2 linked regions of the Pseudorhodoplanes sinuspersici genome follow. The protein of the gene in region 1 interacts with the protein of each later gene in a pairwise test. Links are inferred from orthologs where the notes say so. Each region holds a gene or a part of one and is shown on either strand. Other genes may lie near its edges. The genes, in order: rlmB and CAK95_RS22685.

Region 1 (10,700 bases):
CCGTCAATCTCAGCGAGCGCCTTGGGCACGCGGCGCCAATAATACAGCACTCCATACCGCGAAAGCAGGAAACGATCCTGGTCGGACTTCTGGAGAATATCGACGCCTGTCAAGTGTCCCAGCGTGTATCCCAATTTGTATCATGCAATATCGCACAGACAGGCAAACGGTAACACCGGACTTAGAAAGTCCGCTTGTTTTTCAATCGCTTATGGATCTTCAGGGGCTAATAAAGTGGAGCGGGTGAAGGGAATCGAACCCTCGTATTCAGCTTGGAAGGCTGCTGCTCTACCATTGAGCTACACCCGCAAAGTACCAACCGGTCAGGCGGCCGGCCCGCTTGGTTTCATATTTTGCCGCCCGAAACAAGGGCCTGCCGCGAAAAGTCCCACTTAGCCCTAAAAGCCTCGCAAACCCCTAACGGGCCCTTCCCGGCAGCGGCGCCGTGCCGAGCACGGCCTCGATCGCAAGCCCAAGAGCCAGCAGCATCTGGTCGCTGCCAAGCGGGCCGTCGATTTCGAGGCCGACCGGCAGGCCGCCGCGCGTCATGCCGCCGAACAACGACAAGCCGGGAATGCCGGCATTGCTGCCCGGATCGGTATTGCGGATCATGGTGGCGAAAGCCGGAACCGGCTTGCCGCCATTAATGGTCATCTCGCCCGATCCTTTCTCGGCGTCGATCGGAATGGCCGGTGCGATTGTGGTCGGAAACAGCATGGCGTCGAGCTTGTTGTCGCTGAAATAGGTTGCATAGAGCTTCTGCAACAGCGGCCGCTGCACATTGATCGCGTCCGGATAAGCGCTACCAAATGCATCGTTCATGATCGCGCCGAAAGCGCCTTTCACATCAGGGCTTGAAATCTTGCCGGCGATGTCGGCGAGCGTCACACCTTCGATGCCTGATGCCTTCAAATAAGCCGGAATGTCGGCGATCGGCTCGTGCAGCGCGATCGGGAACGACATTTTCGCGTTCAGTTCCGACCAGCCCGGAAGATCGGCTTCGACGAATTCAACGCCCGCGCCGGCAAGCTTTTCGCGCGCAGCCTTCGCCACCGCTTCCAACTCGCTGTCGAGTCCGGCCCAGAAAGATGCAGGAATGCCGACGCGCTTGCCGCGCAAGGACACAGCGGTAGGCATCGGCGCTCCTGTGATAACACTGTCGAGCAAGGCGACATCTGCGACCGTGCGTCCCATCGGTCCGACCGTGTCACGGGTGTGGCTGATCGGGATGACCGCGCCATCGTCGTGATAGCGCCGCTGCGCGCCGCCATTGCCGACCGACGGGCGCAAGCCGACTGTTCCTGTCAAGGCGGCAGGAATACGCGTCGAACCGCCGGTATCGCTGCCGAGCCCGCAGGTCACGATCCCGGCGGCGATCGCCGCCGCTGTTCCGCCCGAGGAACCGCCGGGAATGCGGCTTTCGTCATGAGGATTCTTCACGGGGCCCGCAAAGGACGCCAGATTCGTGCTGGTGATGCCGAACGCCAGCTCATGCATGTTGGTCTTGCCGATGACGATGGCGCCGGCATCGAGCAGCTTCTGCAGCGACGGCGCATTTCCTTTCGGCCGCGCATTCTGCAACGCGGGTGTGCCGCCGCTGGTCGGCATGTCGGCCGTATTGATATTGTCCTTCACCACGATCGGCAGGCCGGCAAGGACAGGCAACTTTTCTCCAGCCGCAACCGCCGCGTCCACTTTCCGTGCCGCTGCGAGCGCGCCATCCCGGTTCAGCGTGATCAGCGCGTTCAGATGCTTCACCTGCTCGGCGCGGGCGAGCGCGGCCTGTACAGCGTCAACGGCGGACATTTTCTTCGCGCGGATCGCGCCGACGATATCGGCGGCTGTCATCGGCGAGGATGCGCCTTGAGCCATCGCCGGGGCGACATAGGCGAAAGAGGTTATGGCCGGCCCTGTGGCTGCGCCCAGAAACGATTTCAGAATCGTACGGCGAGTGCGGTCTGCGGCCATGACGGTCCCCGATTTGTTTGTCCGTGCCGACTTTACATGGCAACCGCGACAACCAAACCCGATTCCTGCAGACTCGATTCCTGCAGGCCTCTCCTGGCGCTGCTATCCGCTCGGCAGAATGACATAAATAAATTGCCGCCGCCTGCGCGAAGGCTCTGCGTACCGGTCGTAACGTCATGCGACGGCTGGTGGAGGGGGTTGGATTCGAACCAACGTAGGCATAGCCAACGGATTTACAGTCCGTCCCCTTTAGCCACTCGGGCACCCCTCCGGGGCCATCGCAAGATCGACGTCAGAGCGTGAAACCGTTCGTTTTCCCGGCATCATGCTCGCGCGTCTGATCCTTAGACGCACGACGCCGATAAAAGGTTTAACCCGGATCGGCGCCATGTAAAACGCAAAGCCGCAGGGCGTTCCCGCCACAGCGGCCAGCGGCGCGCTTTATCGAGGCACAGTCCCGTTAAGTCAATGGGAAATCAGGCACATCCTGCGAATTCAGGCGCCGGCGAGATATCCCCAGACAGGCTCAACCCTTGGCGAATTGCCGGTAATCTGGCTCCCGGTGGAACCAGAATTGGTACCCGCCCACGCCTTTTTTCAAGGCCACGTCGTGGATCGGCTGGTTGAGCGGCACGACCGGGACCTCCTGCACGGACAGGGTCACGAACGCCCTGACAGCAGCGTCATATTCGGCCGGGTCCTCGGTGAATCGCGCCTTGTCAATCAGGGCATCCATCTGCGGGTTCCTGTAGGCCGAGATGTTGAAGATCGAATTGTTGCCGTGGAAATTCCAGTAAAAGTAATATTCGGGATAGTCGAGCCATCCGCTGAACCGGTTGAGCGCCATCGGCAGCTCCTTCTTGTTCAGCGTCGAGCGCCAGTTGGCGCCGGGGATCTTGTCGAGCGTCACCTTGATACCGATCTGCCCGAGATTTTCTGCGATCAGCGTCGCCGTCGGCTCACCCACCGTGGCTGTTCCGGTGTCAAAACCGAGCGTCGTTTCCAGGCCTTGCGCAAAGCCAGCCTCAGCCACCAACGCCTTCGCCTTGTCGAGATCGGTGACATACGGAAAGGCTTGCGGCCAGGTCACTTTTTCGACGGTAGCCGAACCACCATACATCGGCACGGCGCGGCCGAAGAATGCGGCATTCTGGATCTGCTCATAAGGCATCGCATAGGCGATGGCCTGCCGCAGCTTGACGTTGTCGAACGGCGGCTTCGCCGTGTTGAGCGCGACATACCAGAGACAATTGGGGATCGGAACGCCGGAGACCTGCACCTTGCCGTCCTTGATCAGCTGATCGAAATCTTTCGGCGCGAAGCCAGTGGAGAAATCCACATCGCCCTTCTCCAGCAGCGCACGGCGCGTGCCCGCCGATGGCACATCACGCGCGATGATCCGCCGGATTTTCGGTAACGGCCCGCTCTTCCAGCCGTCGAAGCGCGCAAGGACTGTCTCAGTCCCCGGCTTCCAGCTTTCGATCCGATAGGCTCCGCCCCCGGCTTCGTTGTTGCGCAGCCAGTTCATCGCCCAGGGGTCCGCCTCGGTCGCGTGCTTCTTGGCCAGTTCGGAATTGATCACGAACGGCACCACCACCGCGACGTTGAACAACAGCATCTTGTCCTTGCGCACGTAATCAATGCGAAAGGTGTGATCGTCGACAACGACGAATTGCTCGGGATCGAGAAGCGAGCCGGCCGACATCTGGAACGTCGGAAAGCCGCCGACTTTCACAGCTCGATCGAACGACCATTTCACATCGCGTGCGGTGACCGGCGCGCCGTTATGAAAGGTCGCATCCTTGCGCAGATTGAATGTGCAGGACATGCCGTCCGACGCGACCTGCCAGCTCTCTGCCAGTTCGGGCGCGAGGGTGCCTCGGTCGTAGGATGGCGTCCCGTCCGGCAGTGTTTTTGCCGCATAGCTCAGAAGACGGTCATAGCAATTCCACGACAGGCCATTGACTGTCTGGTTGGAGCCCACGCCGTGCATGTCGAGGCTGTTGGGCCCCAGCTCCTGGACCACCAGCAGGGTCTCTGCCCGCGACTGCGAAAAAGCAGGGTTCACACCGAATGGCAGGGCGGCGCCCGCGCCCAACATCCCCTTTAAGAAATTCCGCCGGCCGAATCCGCCAAACGACATGCCTTGTCCTCCCCTTTTCACGGCACAAACCGCAGACTCGTGAATCAGCAAAGACCATGCCATCTACGTTTGATCGAACTGTCAGGACGCGATTTCGGATGGCCCGAGACGGGATACGGAAAAAGCCATTTACGCGAAAGAAAGGTGGCCCCTCCACCTTCGCTGCTCGCGGTCGTGCTCGTCCGCAGACCGACGTGTCGGTCGCCATTCTCTATGGCTGGCACACGGTCCAGGCGGCGTTGGCAAACCCCAAGCGGCGCATCCGCACCCTGTTCGCCACCGAAAACGCCGCCAAGCGGCTGGCCGAGGAAGGTGTTCCCCTGAAGGTCACGGCGCAGATCGTCCGGCCGGATGAAATCGCGCGCAAGCTCGGGCCAGATGCGGTCCATAACGGCCTCCTTGCGGAGGCCGACCCGCTCGACAATCCCGACATTGCCGAGGTGCCGGACGATGGCGTGGTGTTGGTGCTCGATCAGATCACCGACCCGCATAACGTCGGCGCCATCATGCGCAGCGCCGCCGCCTTCGGTGTGAAGGCGCTCATCACCACCGCGCGGCATTCGCCGGAAGCCACCGGCGTGCTGGCCAAGTCCGCCTCCGGTGCGCTGGATTATGTGCCGCTGGTGCTGGTGCAGAATTTGGCGCGTGCGCTCGGGGCGCTGAAGGACCGCGGCTTCCTGGTCGTCGGACTCGACAGCGAGGGCCACGCCGACCTCGCCGAGACCGCCCTCACCGCTCCGCTGGCTCTGGTGCTCGGCGCCGAAGGCAAGGGCCTGCGCCAATTGACGCGCGAGACCTGTGACAGGACCGCGCGTCTCGATCTTCCGGGCGAGATCAAGAGCCTCAACGTCTCGAACGCTGCAGCTCTGGCGCTCTACGTCGCAACCACGCGGCTGAAGCGCTGAGCGTCAGCCGGGTTTGCGCTCAGTAATAACGGCGGAGCGGCGGATAGCCGCGATACGGACGATATGGCCGCGGCCCGTAAGCGGCGCGATAACCCGACACATACGGGAAACCACCGACAGCGCGCGGCGCATAATAAATCGCTGGATTGTAGTCGGTCAGCATGGGGCCGGCATAAAGCGGTCCTTGATTGACGACATATTGCTGCACGATCGGCGCAGGCTGTACGAGGACCGGCGGTGGCTGAACGGCGACCATGACCGGCGCGGGCTGCACGAGGACCGGCGCCGGTTGAACGACCACCGACGCAACCGCGTAATCGGTATTGCAGCCGCATCCGGCCTGAGCGGAGCCGACTGCGGAGACCGAAATAGCAGCGGCGGCAAGAATGGAAAATGCAACGCGAGACATAGGATGTCCTTCTCTACAATTGGTTCAGCGGCGATGAGGCGGACGCGGAGGACGAGGAGGCACATTTCCTCCCCAGGGTTCGCCGAAATTCACTTCCGGACTCACCATCATCGGCGGTGATGGCGGGTATTGCGTCGGAGGCACGTCGGGCGATTCCGCAGACCACGAGCGGCTGAAGCTCTTTGCCGGTTTCGGCGGCGGCTGATTGGGGGACGGCTCGACTTCGAGGCGGCCGACATAGGGCTGCCGGCCCATCGTCGGATAATAGGGGCGCGCCGGCCGGTAATGCACCGGCGGATCCGGCTGCAGCGGCGGCACGTATGGCGATGGAAGGACGGTCACCGGCACGGCGCCCGGCCGGTACAGACCGATATCGCCGTTGACGATACCCCATGCCGCATTCATGCCGTTGATCGGCACAGGCACGTTCGATCGTCCGGGGACGACGAAAGCCGGCTGATGATCGGCCCGCGCAAGATCACCCGTGCAAAAAGATGTGACGCAGAGCGCCACCAAAAGCCCACGCATGTACACAACACACTCCCGACGGCGGCGTCCTGCGCCGGCCGCTGCGGGTGAGTTATGACAATGCGAACTGGTCAGGCCGTTAATACCACACGGCTTTCTCCGCTTACGATTAATTCAAAGTGACCGGAGCGCCGGGCGGATATGGCCGCATGCGCCGCCATTGTGCCGACGCGTCTCCCCGAGCGGAGGCTTCAGCACGGTCCATTGGGACATCGCCTGAATCCGCTGGAAGCGACTAAAGTCTAAGGGTTTCTGGACGCCCCCTTTAAACCTTCGTCTTCACGATTGTGCGAACGCGTTTTCATTGCGGCCCATCGGCGGCGAATAAGGCCCGTCAGACAAGAACAAGGTCACAGTTCCCGCGCCATTGCGGTCACGCCATGCCATCAGCGCGTGGCTAAAGAGGAACTGCTGACTACATGGGGACGTTGGTGCAGGACGCAGGAAATGCGTCCTCACCGCTCCGGTGACGCCTTAGGAGGCAGCAATGAAATTATGTGCGGGTTTGGTGCTGGCCACCGTTTTGTCCTGTACTGTCGTGGCGAATGCCAAAGACAAGGCAAGGACTCAGACGACGACAGCCAATGAGATCATGGTCGGATCGGGTCTCATTTGCGACACCAAGCAGCAAGCCGAACGATTTGTCAGCCTGATGGGCGACGATGCCTCGGCAGATATCCAGAACACCTTGACGACCGTGAATAACGAAGCCGGCCAGAGCGATGCCTGCGTTGTCGCGACTGTGGGCTTTTTTCCGGGACAGAAGGTTGCCGAGCTTGAGAAGAATGGTTCGGTCGTGAACGTGATCGAGGTGCTGGTCCTGGCGGTCGGAACGCCGAGCGGACTCAAGATCGTCGAACCGAAAATGTATTATTCGGTGCAGCAGACGAAAGACCGCATTATCTGATTACAATGGACATCTGAAATATGAGACGGCTCGCGCATCGGCGTGGGCCGTTTTCTTTTTGTCCCTCAGCACGACATCAGAACGAAAGCCGCGCAACAATCCATGCCGGCAACGCTTGCGCGCACCGGACATCAGGCACGTGCAAAAATACCGACGCACTTCCGATGATCGACGAATTACATGCGGGCTGAACGTACGCGCGATGTCCACCAGATCGCGATTAGCTTGCAAAAAATTTCGCGCTGAAAATACCGCGATTGAAACGCGAATCTAGGAGCAGCGGTTGGCTCGTACCTGGTATCTGCTAACGCGTGCGCATCATACCACTCACAACATCATCACGCATAACATCTCACATCACACCAGCACGCGATGTGTCGCATCAGATCATTTTGTCTTTCTTTCGTGACATGCATTTTGAAGCAAACAGTGCAATGTCGTTCACACTTCAGGCCGAGTGTAACATCAGGAGAAATCCGGCGCAGTTGGACTCGATGTCAGCCGTTTCTGTGATTGCCTATGCCCGCTGTGCATCACCCCTGGGGAGAAAACTGTAATGCAGAATGCTCGGTTCGAGTCGGTCAATACCGCTGCAACATTGCGCACAAGCAGCACTATCGTACAGCCAAGCGCGGCAACATTGGAGAATGGTATCCTCTACGGCACCAACCGCGATGACGTGCTGTTCACAACTCCGCAATATCCGCATCTTGCCGGTCTCACTGGCGCCGACCGGCTCACCGGCGACGAAAGAGATAACAGATTGTATGGCGGCGCGCACAATGACCAGCTGTTCGGCCAGGACGGCAACGACATCCTCGACGGCGGAACCGAAGCGGACCGGCTGGAAGGCGGTGCAGGCAACGACATCTACTATGTCGATCACTTCCAAGACGTCATCATCGAAGAGGCCGATGGCGGCTACGATATCATGTTCACGAATCCGGACGGCATCTACGGCAACAGCCACCGGATGGCTCTCAATGTCGAACAGATGATCATGACCGGCTCCGGCTGGCAGATGGGCGAAGGCAACACGCAGGACAACTTCATCATCGGCTCCGAGAGCGAAAACCTGATCCTGGCATACGGCGGCGATGACATCGTCTATGGCATGGGCGGCACCGACCGCATCTATGGCGACGACCTCAATGCGCCCTATGCTGGCAATGACATTCTCTATGGTGGCGAGGGCGACGATTTCCTGTATGGCGGCCTCGGCGACGACATGCTCTATGGCGGCCGCGGCGTCGACATGCTGAGCGGCAGCGGCGGCAACGACACCGGCGTGTTCGCGGATGCCGAGTCCGCGGTGATCATCGATCTCACCCGGCCGTATAACAATGGCGGCAGCGCCACCGGCGAGTATCTGTTCTCGATCGAGAACCTGATCGGCTCCGCCTTCAACGATACGCTGTCCGGCGGGCAGAGCCGCAACATGCTTGAAGGCGGCGACGGCAATGACCGGCTGTTTGGCCGCGAAGGCGGCGACACCGTCCGCGGCGGCGCCGGCAGCGATTTCATCGACGGCGGCGCCAACCGGGATGTGCTGACCGGCGGTGCTGGCATCGGCGACGCCCCAGATACGTTTTACTTCGCCTCCGCGGCCGAGGCCGGCGATACGATTACCGACTTTTTTAGCGATCACATCGCACTGTCGGCCGAGGGATTCGGACTGGAAAGTGTCGACGATTTCGTCTTCGCGCGGACCTCGGACCCACTGACCGACATGCCGACCATGATCTACGATTCCCGCAGCGGCAATCTGAGCTGGGACGCGGATGGATCGGGCGGTGAAGCGGCGGTGTATTTCGCGACGCTGACCGGCGCTCCGTTGCTGACGCAGAACGACTTCCTGATCATTTAGCTGCGTCGACAGCCTATTGGATTGCGCCGCCGCTCGCGAAAGCGGGCGGCCGGCCATCGTCCATGACGCGGCGGATCACCTCCCGCACCTGCCCGTTGGTCAGGAACAGATCGTGGTTGAGGCCGCCACCGGCATAATCGGACGCATCAATGACGCGCAGGCCCAACGCTTCGAGCTGAGCTTTTTCCGCGATGCCGACGCGGGTGACGCCGCCCGCCATGTTGCGCATCGCGCTGAGCGCGCGATCGTTCGCCACCGTCAGCACGGTGATCTTGCGCGAAAAGCCGCCAAGCCGCGTGATCGACGATTTGAAACCATCCATGTCGATATCGGGAGACGCCAGAACGACGGCGCCAAGGCGGCTCGCCATGGCCGCAGCACGACGGTCGTAAAGCTGCCGCAGCGCTTCGACCGTCACCATCGTGCCCATGGAATGCGCGACAATGTGGATGGTGCCGACAGATGGGTCTGCCATCAACTGATCGAGCATCTCCTCCAGCGCGTCGCGCGACCACAGCGCGCTCTCGCGGTCGTAGATGTAATTCAAGAGGCTGTTCTTGGACGGCCAAGAGAACAGCATCGTGTCGCCGCGGAATTTCAGACCATCGGACAACCGTGCCGCGTCGAGAGCTGCCGTCTCGAAGGTCTGATTGAAGCCGTGAACATAGACCAGCACGTCGCGGCGGCCGTAGCTGGCGGAGAAACTTTCTCCGAACGGCACCGTCTCGACCGTCTTGATGCTCCAGTCGCCGATGCCGACCGCGGAGAGCGGACCATCGGCGGGAGACGACAAGTGAATGCGCACATTGCTCGGCTGGTTGGCCCGCTGCGTGCCGAACCACGGCTTCGACCGGGCGCCTTTCACGGCGTTGCGTGTGGTCACCGCCACCAAAGTCGGATTGTTGGCGATGCCCGCCTGAGCGGGCGCCTGCGTGGTCGTCGCGGCAAAGGCCGCCGGCCCTTCGGGCGAGGTCGAACAGCCGCTGACACCGGCGGACAATCCGGCAAGCCCGAACAGCAGCGCACAACAGCGCGCAAGGACGGTTGTCTGGATTGCTGCGAACGCCATCAAGAGGTCTGGACCTGCAATGTTGTCGAAGTGGAAGAGGACTGCCCCGGGGAGTGCGATCTGTGCCGGGGGAACGGGGCGATAGCGTGGCCGGAATGGGCCATAACCCTCCGTCCATACCGTTCCGGTCGCTGTGAAATGGCCCCAGGCGGGATTCCGGCCGGTAATGCTGAGGCTTTCGTCGGGGCCGCAGTGGTGCCGGCAGAGAGGATTGAACTCCCGACCTTCGGTTTACAAAACCGCTGCTCTACCGCTGAGCTATGCCGGCACGGCGGGCAGAGCTAACAGCGCCGATACATGTTCGCAAGCACCGAGATGCCGCTGCCAACAGCGCAGACGAAGCTCCATCCCGTTCGCGGGCGGCTCGAAAAATAAAAAAGCCCGGCACATAAAAAAGCCCGGCACGAAGGCCGGGCTTGAACAGACAGGCTCAGGGGCGTCAAAGCCCATCCGTCTGACGGTCAGATAGTGGCCGTCAGCCCACCGGCAAGCAACGTTACAAAGATGTAATAAAAATTGCCGTTCATTTTAAGCGCCATCCCCACGGAGGCCGCCTCCGCCCCTCACCCGTCGCATTTTCCCGGCCCGGCTTGAACCTACCGCAGTGCAGCAACGACCCAGTGCCGGGAGTTCTGCCATGCGAATGATTGCTATCCTCGCCGCCGCCTTTGTCGCGGTTATGACCACACAGGGAAACGTCAAGCCGCCACGGCCTCGACAGGCGACATGGGAATTGGCGGACGTGAAGTCGCGGCCGCATACGCTCGTGATCAACGAAGCGCACGATGGATAGCGGCCACCGACGATTCCGGTGCGCATCATCGGTGGCACGTAGGCCGACAATCACACCATTAACCGTCTTTCTTCAGCGCGCATTAGCAGTCCACGCGCACGATCGCGGCGC
Region 2 (4,839 bases), 320 kb from region 1 along the record:
CGGATCTGTGAACCGGAAATCGACGTACTTCACGTCGTTTTCCTTGATCATCTTCATTACGTCTTTAGCGGTCGTCATAAACGCGTTCCCCTTATTTGTACGGGTCGTGAAAACGATAGCGATATCAGATCGCGTCCAATCCGGATTCCCCGGTCCTGATCCGGATGGCTTCTTCGATGGTCGAGACGAAAATCTTACCGTCGCCGATCCGGCCGGTTTGCGCGGCACGGCGGATGGCGTCGACAGCTTTCTCGACCATATCGTCGCCGAGAACGATTTCGATCTTCACTTTCGGAAGAAAATCCACAACGTATTCGGCACCACGATAAAGCTCGGTATGGCCCTTTTGGCGGCCGAAACCCTTGGCTTCGGTGACGGTGATGCCCTGGAGTCCGACTTCCTGAAGCGCCTCCTTCACCTCATCGAGTTTGAACGGCTTGATGATCGCCTCGATCTTTTTCATGCGAATCCTCTCCCGGTCCGCCGGTCAGAATCTGATCGGCGGAGCCCGCCCTTCGTTAGCAGGTCTTATGCCAATCCGTATGAAAACAAAAAGCAGTTCCGCAGCAGCCGTTTGCCCGATTTCGCTTAATTAAGCGGCGAGTGCCAGAGTCATCTCAGATTATAAATTGTGCAATCTGCGCATTTCTTGTTCAGTTTAGGATTGTTCATTGTCCGCAAACGAGGTGCTGCCATAGCTGAAGGTCATGCACGAACTCCTGACCACAAAAGAAATGGCCGAGGCCGATCGGCTGGCAGTCTTGCGCGGCACTCCGTCGATCGAGCTGATGGAGAATGCCGGCCGCGCCGTTGCAGACGCGGTCGGCGCGAATTTTGGCACGATCAGACCGGTTATCGTTATTGCCGGGCCCGGCAATAACGGCGGCGACGGCTTCGTCGCAGCACGATTGCTGGGCGAGCGCGGCTATTCAGTCGATCTCAGGTTGCTGGGCGACATCAGCAAGTTGCGGGGGGGCGCAGCCACAGCAGCCAAACGCTACAGCGGGCCAGTCGGCCCCATGATCGCCGAAATACCGCCTGGAGCTATCGTCGTCGATGCGCTGTTCGGTGCCGGCCTCACACGCAATGTGGACGGGGAGGCCGCCGTAGCGGTTAGCGCGATCAATAATTCCGGTGCCCATGTCGTCGCGGTCGACCTGCCGAGCGGCATCAACGGCGATACCGGAGCGGTTCAGGGCACAGCGATCCGGGCCGCCGAAACGGTGACCTTTTTTCGTAAGAAGCCAGGCCATGTGCTTCTACCCGGGCGGATTTTTTGCGGCATGACGACCATTGCCGATATCGGCATTCCGTCATCGGTTCTGCAGGACATCCGACCGCGGTTAGCACTAAACCAGCCGAGCCGGTGGGCTCATCTTTTCCCGGTGCCTCGGGTGGAAGGTCACAAATATTCGCGCGGGCATACGCTGGTCGTCTCCGGCGGCCTGAGCAGTACCGGTGCAGCCCGGCTGTCCGCGCGCGGCGCATTGCGGGCCGGGGCAGGGCTGGTCACAATCGCAAGCCCGAGAGACGCCTTGGCGGTCAATGCGGCCAGCAATCTGGCGGTCATGGTGCGGGAGGCGGAAGGCGCGGAAGGGCTCTTATCGCTGCTGTCAGATCGGCGGATCAATACCGTTATCCTCGGCCCTGGAGGTGGCATAGGACCGCAAATGCGGGCCACGGTTATGGCTGCCGTCCGCCAGGACCGCACCATGATACTAGATGCTGACGCGCTGACCAGCTTTGGGGAAAAGCCGAATGAACTCTTTACAGAGCTGAAGAATCACCCGGAATCCACAGCGATTCTTACGCCGCATGAGGGGGAATTTTCTAGAATATTCAGTAGAATGTCGAAGATTCCTTCAGTTAAACAAAAACTTGAGGCGACTCAGGCTGCTTCACATGAAACAGGTTCTGTCATCCTCTTAAAAGGCGCTGACAGCATTATTTTTTCGCCTGATGGAAGAGGCGTGATCAGCGAAAACGCGCCACCGTACCTTGCTACCGCCGGCGCGGGTGATGTTCTGGCCGGTATCATCGCTGGTCTCTGTGCACAGGGGATGCCGGCCTTCGAGGCAACTGCCGCCGGTGTCTGGCTGCACGGCGAGGCCGCCAGCGAGGTGGGGCCGGGCTTGATTGCAGAAGACCTTCCCGAGGCACTCCGGCCGGTCTACCGGCGGCTGTATGCGGAACTCGGGGCGGTTCTCAGCTAGGATACCTCGAACCAGGTCAGTGATTCACGGGATGGTTCCGATAAGGACCGGCGTTCGATAGCCCATTTACCGGTGAGGTCGGCGACGAACGCGATCCGCGCCGTCTGCTGCGGACCCACCAAAAGTGTGTCGAGCCAGAACGGTTTCCAGCCGTCGTCCAGATTATCGAGCAATCGGAACGTGTGCCCGTGCACGTGGATCACGTAGGCTTGGTCACCTGGATTGGCGAAGGTCAGTACCACGGGTTGATCTTTCCTGACCGAAAATAGAGGTGCTCCAAGAGAGCTGGAGAGCTGATCCATCGGCATCCAGGAAACGTTGGTTCCTTGGTTGTTCGTCTTTGGGTTTGAGATTTTTTTCCTCTCCACGGAGGGCTTCGCTGGCAGCGGAGCCGCACCGAGCGCAAGCTGGACGCGAAGTGCATTTCGAAGATCGATGCGCGAGGGAAGCGGGTTCTGTGGCAAGGACTTAGGGGCGCCGCGTGATCCATTGCGAGAGGCGCCGCCCTCGATCGCGAACCGTGCAATCTGAACGCTTTGTCCGCCGCCGCTGTCGATCACGATCGGCACGGTGTCGCCTACGTCCTCAGCGATATCAACAAACAGGTCGATCCGATTGCCTGGTGCAATCACGACCTGGCTGTCGCGCGCGATGAAGGGCTCGGCCGGCTGGCCGTCGATTGCCACCACCCAGGCCGTCTGGTTCGACAAACTGACCGGGAGGAGACGGTTCACGGTAGCGTTGATCAGACGAAGGCGTATTCGCTCACCTCGCCGCGCCGGAATGGCAAGGTCACGCAGACCATTGGCGGTGAAGAGGAAGTGCTGTCCTGAGGCTGCAGAACCGCCGATATCACGCAACGATCCATTGTCATCAAGATTCCAGTCGTCGAGCACCAGCAGCACGTCATGGTCGACATCGACCGGTTCGCTCTCATCGACGATCACCGGCCCGTACAAGCCGCGCGCAAGCTGGCCTGCCAGCGCCGCATGATACCAGAAGGTTCCGGCATCCTTCGCGACGAAGCGATAGTCGAAGGATTGAACGGGTGCGACGGGCAGTTGGGTCAGATAGGGCGTCCCATCCATGGCATTCGGCACGCGCAGGCCGTGCCAATGGATCGTGGTCGGTTCAGCTCCATCGTTGATCAGCCGCGCCGTGAACTCCTGGCCGCGTCTGAGGCGTACCGTCGGCCCCGGGACAGTGCCACCATAGCCCATGATATTGGTCGCAGGCTGCTGCGGTCCACGGAGTCTGACTGATCCTGCTTTCGCCCGCAATTCGGCGATAGCCTCGGCTTGGGCCATGGCCTGACTCACGGCGCGTGATCCGCCGAGGATCGTCACCGTGGCCGATAGACTGGCGGCGGACACGAACGCACGGCGGGTGAGAGATTTCTGAAAAAAGGGGACTTTCATCGCCGCTCCTGGATCAACATTGCGAGGGCGGGCATGACCACCCATTTTTCTAGTGCTTGTTTCGACGCACATGTTATAAGCCGCGCCGCTCGGCCCAAACATGACCTGCAGTGCCGCGCGATGCCCTGCGCGCGGGCGTGGCGGAATTGGTAGACGCGCTGGATTTAGGTTCCAGTGACGCAAGTCGTGGGGGTTCAAGTCCCTCCGCCCGCACCAAAGCTGGGAACGGCCGAATTCAACAACATATGCCGCTCCTGCGGCAACGAGGAACGAAGGCGATTACCATGCAAGTGACCGAAACATTGTCCGACGGCTTGCGCCGCGAATTCAGCGTGGTGATTCCCGCCGGCGAGCTCGATAGCAAGGTCAGTGAGCGCCTGGATGCGATGAAGGACAAGGTCCGTATCAACGGCTTTCGTCCGGGCAAAGTGCCGACGGCACATCTGCGCCGCATGTACGGCCGCTCCGCAATGGCGGAGGCGATCGACGCAGCGATGCGCGATGTGAATTCGAAGATTGTTGCCGACAACAATTTCCGTCTGGCGATGCAGCCGAAGGTGAACCTGCCCGAAGACGAGAAGGCGGTCGAGGACGTCATCAACGGCAAATCCGATCTCGCCTACACGGTCGAGATGGAAATTCTCGCGCCGATCGAATTGACGGATTTCAAGTCAATCGATGTTACGCGCCTCGTCACCGCAGTGAACGACGAGGAAGTCGACGAAGGCCTGAAGCGAATCGCAGATCAGAATCGTCCGTTTGCCGCGAAGGCTGAGGGTGCGAAGGCCGAGAAGGATGATCGCGTTACGATCTCGTTCGTGGGATCAATCGATGGCGTGCCGTTCGACGGCGGTTCGGCCGACGATGTTGCCGTGAATATCGGATCGAATACCTTCATCCCAGGCTTCGAAGATCAGCTCGTCGGCATCACGGTTGGCGAGAATCGCAAGATCAACGTGACGTTCCCCGAAAACTATCCAGCCGCTCAATTGGCCGGAAAGGCGGCAGAGTTCGACGTCACTGCAAAGACGCTCGAGGCGCCGAGTGAGGTCAAGATCGACGACGAATTCGCCAAATCCTTAGGGATGGAGTCGCTCGACAAGCTGAAGGATGCCGTGCGCGAACGGATTCAGCGCGAGCACGATTCCGTGTCGAAGCAGCGCGTGAAGCGGGTGTTGTTCGACGCGCTCGACGAGCGTCACAAATTC

Evidence for each region.
Region 2: the proteins of rlmB (region 1) and CAK95_RS22685 interact in binary tests that used the Escherichia coli proteins (3 or more experiments, as listed by UniProt). The link is inferred for Pseudorhodoplanes sinuspersici from one-to-one orthologs.

Annotation. Positions count from the first base shown.
Region 1 is NZ_CP021112.1:4,321,716-4,332,415, reverse strand. What follows is about bases 3,329-6,112. They hold rlmB (23S rRNA (guanosine(2251)-2'-O)-methyltransferase RlmB), read left to right. Parts: upstream 3,329-4,209; coding sequence 4,210-5,016; downstream 5,017-6,112. Other genes in these bases: CAK95_RS21005 (hypothetical protein), read right to left, coding at 5,450-5,953; CAK95_RS21010 (hypothetical protein), read right to left, coding at 5,036-5,425; CAK95_RS21020 (ABC transporter substrate-binding protein), read right to left, coding at 3,329-4,111. Outside these bases: CAK95_RS21040 (DUF6538 domain-containing protein), read right to left, coding at 1-113; iaaH (indoleacetamide hydrolase), read right to left, coding at 418-1,968; more of CAK95_RS21020, read right to left, coding at 2,495-3,328; CAK95_RS21000 (hypothetical protein), read left to right, coding at 6,441-6,860; CAK95_RS20995 (calcium-binding protein), read left to right, coding at 7,417-8,727; CAK95_RS20990 (alpha/beta hydrolase), read right to left, coding at 8,741-9,796; CAK95_RS29335 (hypothetical protein), read left to right, coding at 10,434-10,589. UniProt on the Escherichia coli protein: Specifically methylates the ribose of guanosine 2251 in 23S rRNA.
Region 2 is NZ_CP021112.1:4,651,023-4,655,861, forward strand. What follows is about bases 1-2,960. They hold CAK95_RS22685 (NAD(P)H-hydrate dehydratase), read left to right. Parts: upstream 1-707; coding sequence 708-2,213; downstream 2,214-2,960. Other genes in these bases: glnA (type I glutamate--ammonia ligase), read right to left, coding at 1-78; CAK95_RS22680 (P-II family nitrogen regulator), read right to left, coding at 125-463; CAK95_RS22690 (multicopper oxidase family protein), read right to left, coding at 2,210-2,960. Also shown: more of CAK95_RS22690, read right to left, coding at 2,961-3,631; tig (trigger factor), read left to right, coding at 3,916-4,839. UniProt on the Escherichia coli protein: Bifunctional enzyme that catalyzes the epimerization of the S- and R-forms of NAD(P)HX and the dehydration of the S-form of NAD(P)HX at the expense of ADP, which is converted to AMP.